DNA from 2 places in the Actinosynnema sp. NPDC091369 genome. Region 1 is predicted to be linked to the other one. Evidence: riboswitches for the same ligand, from Rfam matches in the RefSeq annotation. Region 1 holds a riboswitch; the other holds the start of a gene.

Region 1 (7,311 bases):
CACGACCACGTCACCGGTGCCGCCGTGCTCGGCCGCGACCCGCGCGACGTGCTCGCGCATCATCTGCCGCGGCACCGGGTTGATGGCCGGCTCGCCCACCGGCAGCGGCAGGCCCGGCTTGGTCACCGTGCCGACCCCGGGCCCGGCCTCGAACACCACGCCGCTGCCCGGCGCGCCGTGCCGCACCTGCGCCCCGACCAGCGCGAGGTGCGTGACGTCCGGGTCGTCGCCCGCGTCCTTGACGATCGCGGCGAACGCCCGGTCACCGGCCAGCTCCTCGCGCGCCAGGGCGAACGACGGCGTCTGGCCCTTCGGCAGCACGATCCCGACCGGGTCGGGGAACTCGCCGGTGAGCAACGCCGTGTACGCCGCCGTGGTCGCGGCGGTGGCGCAGGCGCCGGTGGTCCAGCCGAAGCGCAGGTTCGTGCTCACGACGACAGGATGCAACAACCGTGAAGACCGTGCTGGTACTGGGTGGCACCGGCGAGGCCCGCGCGCTGGCCGCCGCGCTCACCGGCGTCCGGGTGATCTCGTCGCTGGCGGGCCGGGTGGCGGACCCGAAGCTGCCGGTGGGGGAGGTCCGCGTCGGCGGCTTCGGCGGTGTCGACGGCCTCGTGGCCTACCTGCGCGCCGAACGCGTGGACGCCGTCGTGGACGCCACCCACCCGTTCGCCGACCGCATCACCGCCAACGCGCTCGCCGCCACCACCGCGACCGGCACGCCGCTGCTCGTCCTGCGCCGCCCCGGCTGGCCGCCCGAGGACGGCTGGCGGTACGTGGACAGCGTCGCCGAGGCCGCCGCGCTCGTCGCCGGCCGCCGGGCGTTCATCACCACCGGGCGGCAGGAGCTGGCCGCGTTCACCGGCGGCGTCGCGCGCACGGTCGACCCGCCCGACCCGCCGAACCCGCGCCTGCACGTCGTCCTGGACCGCGGACCGTACACAGTGGACGGTGAGCTGGCGCTGATGCGGGAGCACCGGGTCGAGGTGCTGGTCACCAAGGACAGCGGCGGGGAGATGACGGCGGCCAAGCTGACCGCCGCCCGTCACCTCGGCATCCCGGTCGTGGTCGTGCGCCGGCCGCCGCCACCGACCGCGCCGCTGGTGGAGACGGTGGCCGAGGCCGTCGCCTGGCTCACCCGGGGTAGCGGCGCGGGGTGAACACCGCGCCCCGCGCGCCGACCTTCGTCTGCGACGACCCGACCAGCAGCAGGCACCGCATGTCCACGGTGGACGAGTCCAGGTCGGCCAGCCGCACCACCCGCACGGACTCCTCCGGCCCGCCCACGTCCCGCCCGACGACCACCGGCGTGTCGGGGGAGCGGTGCCGCAGCAGCGCGTCACGCGCCTTGTCCACCTGCCACGTGCGGCTGCGCGACGCCGGGTTGTAGATCGCCAGCACCAGGTCGGCCCGCGCCGCGGCCTCCAGCCGCTCCTCGATCACGTCCCACGGCTTGAGCCGGTCCGACAGCGACACCACGCAGTAGTCGTGCCCCAGCGGCGCGCCGACCCGGCTCGCCACCGCGTGCGCCGCGGTCATCCCCGGCAGCACGGTCACCGGCACGTCCGCGAACTGCTCCTCGTCCGCGACCTCCAGCACCGCGCTGGCCATCGCGAACACGCCCGGGTCGCCCGAGGACACCACCGCGACCCGCCGGCCCCGCTTGGCCAGGTCCAGCGCGAACGCGGCCCGCTCGGCCTCGACCTTGTTGTCCGACGCGTGCCGCCGCTGGCGCGGGTTCACCGGCACCCGGTTCAGGTAGGTCACGTACCCGACCAGGTCGTCCGCCTCGGCCAGCGCCCGCCGAGCCTGCGGCGTCAACCACTCCGGCCCGGCCGGGCCGAGCCCGACCACCACGACCTCGCCCCGGCCCGCCGGCCGGTGGGCGGGCTTGCTCGGCAGCAGCGCCAAGGAGAAGTACGGCACGCCCTCGGCGTCCACTTCGGACAGCGGCGCGGTGCGCTGCGCGCCGGTCGTCGCCCGCTCCACGTACCACGCCTCGTCCAGCCGGCCCGCCCGCGCCAGCGCCTCGCGCACCTGCGGGAACGTCCGCCCCAGCTTCATGATCGCCACCGGGTCGCCGCCCGCCAGGTGCTCGACCAGCGCGTCCGCCGACAACGTGCCGGGCAGCACGGTCAGCACCTCGTCCCGCTCCACCAGGGGCCGCCCGATCACCGCCGCGCCCGCGCTCACCGACGTCACGCCGGGCACGACCTCGGCTTCGTACCGGTGCGCCAGCCGCTTGTGCAGGTGCATGTAGGAGCCGTAGAAGAACGGGTCGCCCGCCGCCAGCACCACCACCGTGCGCCCGACGTCCAGGTGCGCGGCCAACCGCGCCGCGCACTCCTCGTAGAACGCGTCGATCTCGCCCTGGTAGTCGTCGGAGTCCTCGGTCGTGACGGGGTAGACCAGCTGCTCCTCGACCTGCCCCTCCCGCAGGTAGGGCGCGGCGATCCGGCGCGCCACGCTCCGACCGTGCCGCGCGCTGTGGAAGACGACCACGTCCGCCTCGCCGATCAGCCGCGCCGCCTTGACGGTCACCAGCTCCGGGTCGCCCGGACCCACCCCGACCCCGTACAGCTTGCCCGTCATTCTTCCTCGCTCGCGATCGCGTTGAGCGCCGCCGCCGTCATGGCGCTGCCGCCCCGCCGACCGCGCACCACCAGGTACTCCAACCCCAGGTCGTTGTCGGCCAGCGCGTCCTTGGACTCCGCCGCGCCGATGAACCCGACCGGCACGCCCAGCACGGCGGCGGGCCGGGGCGCGCCCGCCGCGATCAGGTCCAGCAGGTGGAACAACGCGGTCGGCGCGTTGCCGATGGCGACCACCGCGCCGTCCAGCTTGTCGCCCCACAGCTCCAGCGCCGCCGCGCTGCGGGTGTTGCCCAGCTCGGCGGCCAGTTCCGGCACCCGCGGGTCGCCCAACGCGCACACGACCTCGTTGTCAGCGGGCAGCCGACGCCGCGTCACGCCCGCCGCGACCATCTGCGCGTCGCACAGGATCGGCGCGCCGGCCAGCAGCGCCGCCCGCGCGTCGCGCACCACGTGCGGCGAGAAGTCGACGTCCGACACCAGGTCGACCATCCCGCAGGCGTGGATCATCCGCACCACCACCCGCGCCACGTCCGGCGGGAACCGCGCCAGGTCTGCCTCGGCGCGGATGGTGGCGAAGGAACGGCGGTAGATCTCCGCGCCGTCCTTGACGTAGCTGGTCACCTGATCTCCTCGTAGGCGTCGCCGGTCGCGACGAACTCCACCACGTCGCCCGCCGGCCGCCCGCACCGGCGGGCGCAGCCCGACCAGTGCGCCCGACCCGGCGCGGTCCGGGTCTCGACCCACCGGGCGGCGTCGGCGCGCACGTCGGCCAACGACTTCGCGCACCCCGGCCGGCCGGTGCACGCGCTGACCCCGTGCCACGGCGAGTCCGGCGAGGTGAACAGGCCCGTGGTGTCGCTCCCGGCCGGCAGCACCACGCTCCGCCAGGGCGTCAGCCGCATTGGCACGCCGGCCAGCAGCCGGGCGTCCCAGCGCCCCAGCGGCACGCCCGCCACGACCACCGGACCGTGCACGCCGGGTGCGACGGGCGTCACACCCGGCTGGACCCGGGCGTCACCCGGAACGCCCAACGCCGCCGTGATCTTCCGCACACCGCCGTCCACTTCGGACAGCCGCCACGCCTCGCCGCGGAGCTCGCCGAACACCCGCGCGGCGGTCACCACCGCCGCGACCGGGTCGGCCACCCGCAGCCCTGAATCGTGGCCTGCCAGGAACAACGCGTCACCGACGAGCCCGATGTCACCCGCCAGGCCGCTGACCGCGCCACCCACCGTGACCAGGAACCGGCCGGGCAGGGACGCGAGCTCCGGCACGCCGCACAGCGCGGCGTCGATCGCGTCGACCAGCGCCTGGTTGTCCTCCAGCGGCGCGGCGACGATGTTGCGCACCCGCTCGTGCGTCATCGAGGGCAGCAGGCCGGCGTCGCGCAGCCGCGCGCCCAGTTCGTGCTCCGCCCCCGGCGCCAAGCCCCTGATCTGCAAGTTCGCCCGCGAGGTCAACTCCAGGACGCCGTCGCCCAGCTCGATCGCGGCGGACCGGAGCACGTCGACCTGCGCCGCGCTCAACGTCCCGCCGGGCACCCGCACGCGCGCCAGACCGCCGTCGGCGGCCTGGTGCACGTCGACGGCTCCGGGGCAGGCGTCCGGGTGAGTTCGATCCGCGGGCATGGACTGGATGCTAACTGCCGTTAGGGTGACCTCCGAACGGCGAAGCAGCAGGAGGAAGCCGGTGTGAATCCGGCGCGGTCCCGCCACTGTGACCGGGGGAGCCCCCGGGAGTCAGGAACTCCGCTCGCCGTCCCCCACGACCGGGGCGAGGACCCCCGAGGGATGGAGCCCGCACGTGATCCTGCTGTTGTCGACCTCCGACACGGACCTGCTGTCCGCCCGCGCGAGTGGCGCCGACTACCGCCTGGCCAACCCCGCCCGCACCGCCGCGGACGACCTCCCGGCACTGCTGGACGGCGTCGACCTGGTGGTCGTGCGCATCCTCGGCGGTCGCCGGATGTGGGAGGAGGGGCTCGACCGGCTGCTCGCCTCGGGCCTGCCGGTCGTGGTGCTGGGCGGTGAGCAGAACCCCGACGCGCCGCTCATGGAGCTGTCGACCGTGCCCGGCGGCGTCTGCGCGGAGGCGCACGCGTACCTGGCGCACGGTGGCGCGGCGAACCTCGCCCAGCTGCACCACTTCCTGTCCGACACGGTGCTGCTCACCGGCCACGGCTTCGCGCCGCCGGAGCCGACGCCCACCTGGGGCCTGCTGGAGCGGCGGGACGAGGTCGAGGGGCCGACGATCGCGGTCCTGTACTACCGCGCCCACCACGTGGCCGGGAACACGGCGTTCGTGCACGCGCTGTGCGACGCGATCGTGGCCAAGGGCGGCCGACCGCTGCCGGTCTACTGCGCCTCGTTGCGCACGGCGGAGGCGGAGCTGCTGGCCCAGCTGGGCACCGCGGACGCCCTGGTCGTCACAGTGCTCGCGGCCGGCGGCACCAAGCCCGCCACCGCCTCCGCGGGTGGCGACGACGACGCGTGGGACGTGGGCGCGCTGGCCGCCCTCGACGTGCCGATCCTCCAGGCCCTGTGCCTGACCGGCAGCCGTGCCGCGTGGGACGACAACGACGACGGCCTGTCCCCGCTGGACACCGCCACCCAGGTCGCGATCCCGGAGTTCGACGGCCGGATCATCACGGTGCCGTTCTCGTTCAAGGAGGTCGACGAGGACGGCCTGACCGTGTACGTCGCCGACCCCGAACGCGCGTCCCGGGTCGCGGGCATCGCCGTGCGCCACGGCAGGCTGCGGCACATCCCGCCGGCCGAGCGGCGCATCGCGGTGATGCTGTCGGCCTACCCGACCAAGCACTCCCGGATCGGCAACGCGGTCGGCCTGGACACCCCGGCCAGCGTCGTGCGGCTGCTGGCCGCGATGCGGGAGCGCGGCTACGACATCGGCGACGAGCTGCCCGGCGTGGCCGACCTCGACGGCGACGCGCTCATTCACGCCCTGATCGCCGCGGGCGGCCAGGACGCCGACTGGCTCACCGCCGAGCAGTTCGAGGGCAACCCCGTGCGGCTGCCGGCGGCCCGCTACCGGGGGTGGTACGCCACCCTGCCCGAGGACACCCGCCAGGAGATGGAGCGGCACTGGGGTGAGGCGCCCGGCGAGCTGTTCGTGGACCGGTCGAAGGACCCCGACGGCGAGATCGTGCTGGCGGCGCTGCGCTCGGGCAACGTCGTGGTCATGGTGCAGCCGCCGCGCGGCTTCGGCGAGAACCCGATCGCCATCTACCACGACCCGGACCTGCCGCCGAGCCACCACTACCTGGCCGCCTACCGGTGGCTGGAGGACGAGTTCGGCGCCGACGCCGTGGTGCACGTGGGCAAGCACGGCAACCTGGAGTGGCTGCCCGGCAAGACCGTCGGCATGTCCGCGGGCTGCGGGCCGGACGCGGCGCTGGGCGACCTGCCGCTGGTCTACCCGTTCCTGGTCAACGACCCGGGCGAGGGCACCCAGGCGAAGCGGCGGGCGCACGCCACCCTGGTCGACCACCTCGTGCCGCCGATGGCCCGGGCCGACAGCTACGGCGACATCGCCCGGCTGGAGCAGCTGCTGGACGAGCACGGCACCATCGCCGCGATGGACCCGGCCAAGCTGCCCGCGATCCGGGCCCAGATCTGGACCCTCATCCAGGCCGCCAAGCTCGACCACGACCTGGGCATCTCCGACCGGCCGCACGACGCCGAGTTCGACGACCTGATCCTGCACGTCGACGGCTGGCTGTGCGAGATCAAGGACGTCCAGATCCGCGACGGCCTGCACGTCCTGGGCCACGCTCCCACCGGCGGGACCAGGGTCAACCTGGTGCTGTCGATCCTCCAGGCCAAGCAGATGTGGGCGGGTGAGGTCGCCGCGCTGCCCGGCCTGCGCGAGGCGCTGGGCCTGGCGGAGGCCGGCAACGACCGGACCGCCACCGACCGCGTCGAGGAACGGGCCCGCGCGCTGGTCCAAGCGATGGAAGACGCCAATTGGGACGTGAACGCGGCCCGGACCCTCACCGACGACGAGGACGTGGCGCGCATCCTGGAGTTCGCCGCGCTGGAGGTCGTGCCCCGGCTGGCCCGCACCACCGACGAGCTGACCAACGTGCTGCACGCCCTGGACGGCGGCTACGTGCCGGCCGGTCCCAGCGGCTCGCCGCTGCGCGGCCTGGTGAACGTGCTGCCGACCGGCCGCAACTTCTACTCGGTCGACCCCAAGGCGGTGCCGTCCCGGCTGGCCTGGGAGACCGGGCAGGCCATGGCGGAGTCGCTGCTGGAGCGCTACCGCGCGGACACGGGGGAGTGGCCGCCGTCGGTGGGCCTGTCGGTCTGGGGCACCAGCGCCATGCGCACCGCGGGCGACGACATCGCCGAGGTGCTCGCGCTGCTCGGCGTTCGGCCCCAATGGGACGACCAGTCCCGCCGGGTGACCGGTCTGGAAGTGATCCCGCTCGACGAGTTGAACCGACCGCGAATCGACGTCACGGTTCGCGTCAGCGGCTTCTTCCGCGATGCGTTCCCGCACGTGGTGGCACTGATCGATGACGCTGTGCGACTGGTCGCGAACCTGGACGAGTCGGCGGCGGACAACTACGTCCGCGCGCACGCCCAAGCCGACCTCGCGGAGCACAACGACCCGCGTCGCGCGACAATGCGCATCTTCGGCAGCAAACCGGGCGCGTACGGCGCCGGCCTGCTCCCGTTGATCGACAGTCGGAACT
Region 2 (7,311 bases), on a different contig from region 1:
CCAGCGACCGCTCGAACGCGTCCTCCAGCACCGGCACCATCAGCACCCGGACCGCCTTCACGCCCCGCACCACGTCACCCCGCAGGGCCCGGGCCCGCCGCACCGAGCGCGCACTGGCCACCAGTTGCGGCGCGACCGTCAACGCCACCACGACCGCCACGCTCACCTCGTACAACGCGGCCGGCAGCGACCGCAGCAGCCGCTTGGCGTTGGCCAGCGCGTTCGCCGCGCCCACGCAGCACAGCAACGTCGCCAGCTGGAGTCCCTGGTACAGCGCGAAAGCGAGCCCCTCGGCGCTGACCGGCCCGCCGAGCCGGATGCCCTTCGCCCACTCCGGCAGCGGGATCTCCGGCAACGTGACCAGCACCGTCGGTCCGCTCACCCCGCCGAGCAGCACGTGCAGCACCACCCGGATCGCCAGCACCACCAACGCGAACTTGAGGAACACCCCGTACGCGCCGGCCCACGGCGTGTCCTCGCGGCAGGACACGGCCACGTACCCGGCGACCGCGATCACCAGCGCCAGCAGCACCGGGTTCGTGGTGCGGCCGGCGATGACGGCCAGGCCGAGCGCCCACAGCCACCACGCGCCGGGGTGCGGCCTCACTCCGCCGCCTGGGCGCGCCGCCGCGCGGTCCACACGCCGAGACCCGCCAACGCGGCGATCACCACGATCCCGATGACGAGGCCGACCGTGCCCCCGGACGACGACGTGCCCGCCGTCGGCTCCACGGCCACCGCGCTCGTCGGTGCCGCCGAACCGGGCGTGGAGCTGATCGTCGTCGTCGTTGTCGTGGGAACGGACGAAGTCGGCGGCGCGCTCGTCGTCTCCGTTGTGGTCGCCGTGGGGGCTTCCGACTGCGGCACCGGTTGTTGCTGGGCCGGAGTCTGTCCGGGCGGTGGTGCGGGCTGCGCCGGTCGTCCGGGCGCGGGTGGCTGCGGCGCCGGCGGGGTCGGCTGCGGCGCGGGTGCGGGCGGCGCGATGCCCGGCTGCTCACCCGCCCCGAACGACCAGCCCTCCACGCTGCCCGGCGCCGGGTCGTAGGCGCTCGCGCTGGTGTTGCTGTAGACCCACGACCCGCCGGGTCGGCCGTGCCAGTACCCCCAGTACGCCGTGGTCGGTGAGGTGGTGACGCACGGGTCGCTGCTCGGCTTGCCGTTGATCCGGCACACGAACCCCGGTTGCCGGGACGCGAACGTGTAGCCGAACCCGGCGGCGGTCAGCGCGGCCGTCCCCGTCGCCGGGTCGCCCGGGGCGCACCCGGTCTGCACGCCGCCGCCCAGCGAGCGGAAGTCCACGACCACCGTCACGCCCGCGCAGTCCGCGGCCTGCGCGGTCGGCGGCGCGCACGTCAGCGCGAGCCCCGCGACGGCGCACGCCGCCAGGACCCGCCGCAACCGGCCCGTCACGGCAGGACGGGCGCGGCCGACGCCGTGCCGCGGACCCGGGCCGTCACTTCCGCGCCTCCGCGACCCGCCGGCGTGCCAGCGCGACCGCGAGCACACCGCCGACCAGCAGCAATGCGCCGAGCCACAGCATCGGGCCGACCTCGGCGCCGGTGCGGGCGAGCGGGGCGCGGTTGCTCCCCACGGCCACCACCGCCGCTGCCGACGTGGTGCTCGTCGCGGTGGTGCCGGACGTGGCCGCCGGGTCGGTGGTGCTCGTCGTCGTGGTGACCGAAGTGGACGTGGTCGGCGACGTGCTGGTGACCGGGCAGTCGAGCACCGGCGCGCCCGACCGGCCGCCCTGGGCCGTCAGGTCCGCGAAGTTAACCCCGACCAGGCCGAGCACGCCCTGCGCGCTCGCCCGCAGCGACGCGGCCTGCGTGAACCCGGTCCGGTCGAACGCGATCGCGCCGCGCGCGGCCTCCGGGGCCGAGCAGCCGACCTGCAACGACCGCAGGAACGCGGTCGCCTCGTCGGCGTCGGCGGTCCGCCCGCCGGCGCGCAACGCCTGCGCGGCGAGACCCGTGCTGTTGGCGTTGCCCTCGCCGGTCGCCTTCTCGTCGAGGAAACCGCCGCTCGCCTGCTGGACGTTGTGCAGCCAGTCGAGCGCCTTGCCCGCCGGGGCGGTCCTGTCCACCGCGAGCAGCGCCTGCACGCCCATCGCGGTGGCGTCCACGTGCGACACGCACGGCGTCGCCTCGAGGATCAGCGGGAACCCGCCGTCCGGGCACTGCGCGCCGGCCAGGTAGTCCACCGCGGCCCGCGGTGCGCCCTTCCACCGGTCCAGCGCGAGGACCGCGAACGCCTGGGTGAAGCCGTTGGAGTAGTCGCCGTGCCGGGACTTGTCGCGGAACCGGCCGTTCGGCGCCTGCAACGCGGTGAGCCCGGCGATCAGGTCGACGCCGCCGAACGCCGTCGGGTCCTGGCCGCGCACCTGGACGGCCAGCGCCAGCTTCGCGTGCGCCCCCGCGAAGGCGTCGGCGGGGTCGCCGAAGTTGAGGTAGTTGGCGAGGACGGCGGGCTCGGCGAGCCAGGCGGCGGCCTGGTCGGCGCTGTCGGACGCGACGCCCGCCGCGGTGAACGCGAACAGCGCGTCGAGGGTGAGGCCCTGGTCGGGGTAGGCGACGCCGTCGAGCACGTTCTCGAAGTGGTCGCCGTCGACGAGCTGCCGGGCCAGCCAGCCCGCGGCCGCGTCGCCCGCGTCGGTCGTCGGCACCGCCCGCGCCTGGCTCTGGGCGGCGGGTGCCGCCACGAGGGCGGCGACCGCCGCGGCGGCGATGACGGCGGCGGTCCGTCTCAACGACATGATCGACCTTTCCGGGGGCGCGAGGCGCGGGCGGACCCCGGACAGCCGTGAGCGACTTCCCCCGGGCTCCGACCCGTTGACCTCGACGGTGTCGGGAGCGTGGCACGCAGCGACGGGTGTTCGGGCTCGTCCCGGCCGGGACCTACCGTTGCGGGTCAGCGCCGGATTTCGACCGGCTTCCCCCGTTTCGCGCGCGATTGCCGATCGTCTGTCACCGACCTCGGCGTGTCAATCCGCCTCTGGCGCGATGCTGCTCACCCCTACGTACGGTTACCGTCGGGCGATTCGATCTGGGGAAGAGGGGTGTTCGATGACGACTCTGGCGTCCGTGCGCGACGGCTTGGTGGCGTGGGTCGCACGGCGTTCGGCGACGCGGTGGGTGCTGGGCAAGATCGGTTCGCGGGCGTTCGCGCTGCTCCCGGACCGTGCGCTGGTCCCGCTGAAGCGGGACGGGGTGGTGCCGGTCGCCGAGCTGGAGCGGATGCGGGAGGCCGGCGCCGTCCACCGGATCCCGGTGCCGTTCGGCTTGCGGGTCTGGTTGGTCACGGGTCAGGACGAAGCGAAGAAGGTGCTTTCCGACACAGGCGCGTTCAGCAACGACTACGCGCGGCTGGGCGCGGCGGTCGGTCGGCTGGAGCAGTCGCCCGGCGGCCTCGGCTTCGCCGACCCGCCCGACCACACCCGGCTGCGCAAGCTGCTCACGCCGGAGTTCACCATGCGCCGGCTGTCGCGGCTCGTGCCGCGCATCGACGCGATCGTCACCGAGCGGCTCGACGCCATGGAGGCCGCGACCGGGCCGGTCGACCTGGTCCAGGAGTTCGCGCTGCCGATCCCGTCGCTGACGATCTGCGAGCTGCTCGGCGTGCCCTACGAGGACCGCGACCGGTTCCAGGAGCTCGCGGCGGCGCGGTTCGACCTGTTCGGCGGCGCGGGGCAGGCGTTGGGCGCCATCTCGGAGTCGCTGTCCTACATGGAGGAGATCGTGCGCCGCGAGCGCCGGTCGCCGGGGGACGGGCTGATCGGCTCGATCATCCGCCAGCACGGCGACGACGTGAGCGACGTGGAGCTGGCCGGGTTGGCCGACGGCGTGCTGACCGGCGGGTTCGACACGACCGCGTCGATGCTCGCGCTGGGCGCGATCGTGCTGCTGAAGGACGACGCCGCGCGTGCGGCGATGCGTGACGACGACGCGGCCGCCGCGCCGCTGGTGGAGGAGCTGCTGCGGCACCTGAGCGTGGTGCAGGTGGCGTTCCCGCGGTTCGCCCGGCACGCGTTGCGGGTCGGTGAGCAGCAGATCGAGGAAGGCGACGTGGTCGTGGTGTCGCTGTCGGCGGCCAACCGCGAGGAGGCGTCCGACTTCGACGCGGGCCGCCCGGCGTCGTCGCACCTGGCGTTCGGCCACGGCGCGCACCGGTGTGTCGGCGCCGAGCTGGCCCGGATGGAGCTGCGGGCCGCGTACCCGGCGTTGCTGCGCCGGTTCCCGGACCTCCGGCTCGCCGACGCGCGGCCCGCGTTCCGGACCGCGTCCATCGTGCACGGGGTCGACTCGCTGCTAGTCCACACGCGCTGAGCGTTGAACTCAGGGGTCCTGGACGTAGGACTCACGGGACCTGGATGTGGGACTCTCGCGGGGGTGCTGCATCCAGGTCCGAACCTTGTAGCGTTACTTAACGCGTCGTCATGAGGTTTCACTTTTCTTGAAGTCGGTCGTGGGGGACGGTGGTCCCATGATCGGACGCGGCGTGATGCGGATGGGTGCGCTGGCCCTGCTGTGGGGCTCGGTGTTCCTGTGGATCGAACTGGCCCTGACCGGACTGTCGCCGACGCAGATCACGGTGGTCCGCTGCGCCCTCGGGGCGGTGACGCTGCTGGTGATGGCGCGCCTGAACGGTCAGAAGCTGCCGCGCCGGCTGTGGGGGCGGCTCGCGGTCGCCGCGTTCTTCTGCAACGCCCTGCCGTTCCTGCTGTTCGCCGTGGGCCAGCAGACCGTCGACTCCGGCGTGGCGGGCGTGCTCAACGCGACCACCCCGCTGTTCTCCCTGATCATCGGGTTCGCCCTGGGCACGGACGGTCCGGTTACGCCAGTCCGGGTGCTCGGCCTGGTCGTCGGCTTCGCCGGCGTGACGCTGATCTTCGCCCCGTGGGAGGAGGCGAGCGTGGTCAGCCTGGGCGCGCTCGCCCTGCTCGGCGCGGCGGCCAGCTACGCGGTCGCGTTCGCCTACATGGGGCGCAAGCTCGTCGGCCACGGCGGTCCGGTCGCGGTGTCGGCGGCGCAGCTCCTCGCCGCCACCGCGCTGAGCACCCTGATGGTCCCGTTCGACCACACGCCCGCCACGCCCAACGTCACGGCCGTCGTCGCCGTGGTGGTGCTGGGCGTCTTCGGCACCGGCTTCACGTTCATCCTCAACTACCGGATCATCGAGGACGAGGGCCCGACCAGTGCCGCCACGGTCGGGTACCTGCTGCCGGTCGTCTCGGTCGGGCTCGGGGCGCTGGTGCTCGGCGAGCCGCTGACGCCCCGGATCGTCGCGGGCATGGCCGTCGTCCTGGCCGGGGTGGCGCTGACCCGGCTGGCACTGGCCCGGTCGGCGGCGGGCAAGCGCCCGGTCGAGCGACGCGGGCATTACCAGTTGTCCGTTATGTCCACCGAGGGTGACGGGGCGGGCGGCCGTTCGGCCGACCACCGTTGACCATGGCATAACCGCTGGTCAGGCTGCTGGTCTGGACCTCGTGCGAGCGACCGTCCGCCTCGTCAACCCTGCGTCGGGGCGCGCTCGCCCGGGTTCACCCGAAGGAGCCAACCCGTGCGTCCTGTTCACCGAACACTCGCCGTCCTGGCCGCCGCGACCACCGCCGTCGGCCTCACCACCGCCGCCGCCTCGGCCGAACCCCTGCACCAGGCCGACGTGATCACCGCGACGGCCTCCGCGACCGTCCACCCGATCAAGGACTCCTACATCGTCTCGCTCAACGCCACCGCCCGCAGCGGCGCGAGCGTGGCCGCCACGGCCGGCGTCACGCCGACCCACGTCTGGGACGTGGCGCTGCACGGCTTCGCCGCCAAGCTGACCCCGGCCCAGGTGCGCAAGCTCAGCCGCGACCCGGCGGTGGCCACCATCGAGCAGGACGTGCTGGTCACCGACGCGCTCGACGCCACCCAGGCCAACCCGCCGTCGTGGGGCGTAGACCGGGTCGACCAGCGCACCCTGCCGCTGTCGAACAGCTTCACCTACAACTACACCGGTGCGGGCGTGCACGCCTACATCATCGACACCGGCATCACGCCGGGTCACGCCGACTACGGCGGCCGGGCCACGTTCGACTACAACGGCATCGACACCAACAACACCGACTGCCACGGCCACGGCACGCACGTCGCGGGCACGATCGGCTCGAACACCTACGGCATCGCCAAGGGCGTGCGGCTGCACGGCGTGAAGATGATGAACTGCTCCGGCAGCGCCACCACCACGTCGGCGCTCAACGCGATCAACTGGGTCACCGCCAACCACACCAAGCCGGCCGTCGCCAACACGTCGTGGAACTTCACCGCGTCGGCCAGCCTGGAGACCGCCATCCGCAACATGATCGCCGCGGGCGTCTTCCTGGCCACCTCGGCGGGCAACACCGGCGGCAACTCCTGCGACCGCCTGCCGCGCAAGGTGGAGACGGCCAGCGTGGTGGCGTCCTCGACCAACACCGACGCCCGGTCGTCGTTCTCCAGCACGGGGGCGTGCGTCGACGTCTACGCGCCCGGCAGCTCGATCATCTCGACCCTCCGCACCGGCGGCTCGGGCGCGATGAGCGGCACGTCCATGGCGACGCCGCACGTCGCGGGCGTGGCCGCGCTCTACAAGCAGCGGTTCGGCGACCAGTCGTCCGCCACCGTGCACAACTGGCTGAACTCCTCGGCCACGCCGGACGTGGTCAGCGGCGGCGCGACCGGCGGCACGGTCAACCGCCTGCTGTTCACCAACGGCCTGTGAACCTCCCCGGCGCGCGGGGGCGACGCCCTCACCCCGCGCGCCGGGGAACCCCGATGATCGGCGTCGCGGTCCGCGCCCATCACCTGCCCGACGCCCGAAAGCGCAGCCGCCGCGAGGGGACGCCGCCGCGAACGGCTGACCATCCGACCGGTCTCATGCGCCCAGCACCGACGACAGGTGGCGCGCCACCACGGCCACGTGCGGCAGGTCCACCATGGACAGGTGGTCGCCGGGCACCGGCACGACCTCCAGCGAGCCGCACGCGTCGGCCCACCCGAGGTCGTCGTCGTCCTGCCGGCGCAGGTAGCGCGGGTCCAGCACGGTGGTCAGCGTCTCCCGGTCGGTCGCCCGGTAGAACACGACCCGGCCCGGGTAGTGCCGCGGCGTGAACCGCTCGGCCGCCCGCGCGTCCAGGTAGGACGTGCGCTGGTGGCGCAGCGCGCCGGGGCTGATGCCCAGGTCGGCGACGGCGGCCAGCACCGCGTCGATCTGCCCCTCGTCGTCCATCCCGGACAACGACTCCCACGGCAGCTCGACCCGCCTGCCGTAGACCTCCTCGACGTGCCGGGCGTA

The links. Region 1 has a riboswitch for cobalamin ahead of cobN (cobaltochelatase subunit CobN). Riboswitches for the same ligand answer to the same signal wherever they lie in the genome.
Region 2: another riboswitch for cobalamin. It lies ahead of ACIQMJ_RS20710 (prenyltransferase/squalene oxidase repeat-containing protein); the one in region 1 lies ahead of cobN (cobaltochelatase subunit CobN).

The regions. Positions count from the first base shown of each region.
Region 1 covers NZ_JBIVUG010000004.1:196,460-203,770, reverse strand. Annotated here, with positions in the region: gene ACIQMJ_RS17455 (cobalt-precorrin-5B (C(1))-methyltransferase) at 1-432, opposite strand, end outside; gene ACIQMJ_RS17450 (cobalt-precorrin-6A reductase) at 462-1,160, shown strand; gene cobJ (precorrin-3B C(17)-methyltransferase) at 1,135-2,592, opposite strand; gene ACIQMJ_RS17440 (precorrin-8X methylmutase) at 2,589-3,215, opposite strand; gene ACIQMJ_RS17435 (ferredoxin-like domain-containing protein) at 3,212-4,222, opposite strand; cobalamin riboswitch at 4,234-4,363, shown strand; gene cobN (cobaltochelatase subunit CobN) at 4,398-7,311, shown strand, end outside.
Region 2 covers NZ_JBIVUG010000005.1:172,171-179,481, forward strand. Annotated here, with positions in the region: gene ACIQMJ_RS20700 (CbiQ family ECF transporter T component) at 1-607, opposite strand, end outside; gene ACIQMJ_RS20705 (hypothetical protein) at 604-1,410, opposite strand; gene ACIQMJ_RS20710 (prenyltransferase/squalene oxidase repeat-containing protein) at 1,454-2,752, opposite strand; cobalamin riboswitch at 2,847-2,969, opposite strand; gene ACIQMJ_RS20715 (cytochrome P450) at 3,063-4,322, shown strand; gene ACIQMJ_RS20720 (DMT family transporter) at 4,480-5,442, shown strand; gene ACIQMJ_RS20725 (S8 family peptidase) at 5,557-6,738, shown strand; gene ACIQMJ_RS20730 (SDR family NAD(P)-dependent oxidoreductase) at 6,892-7,311, opposite strand, start outside.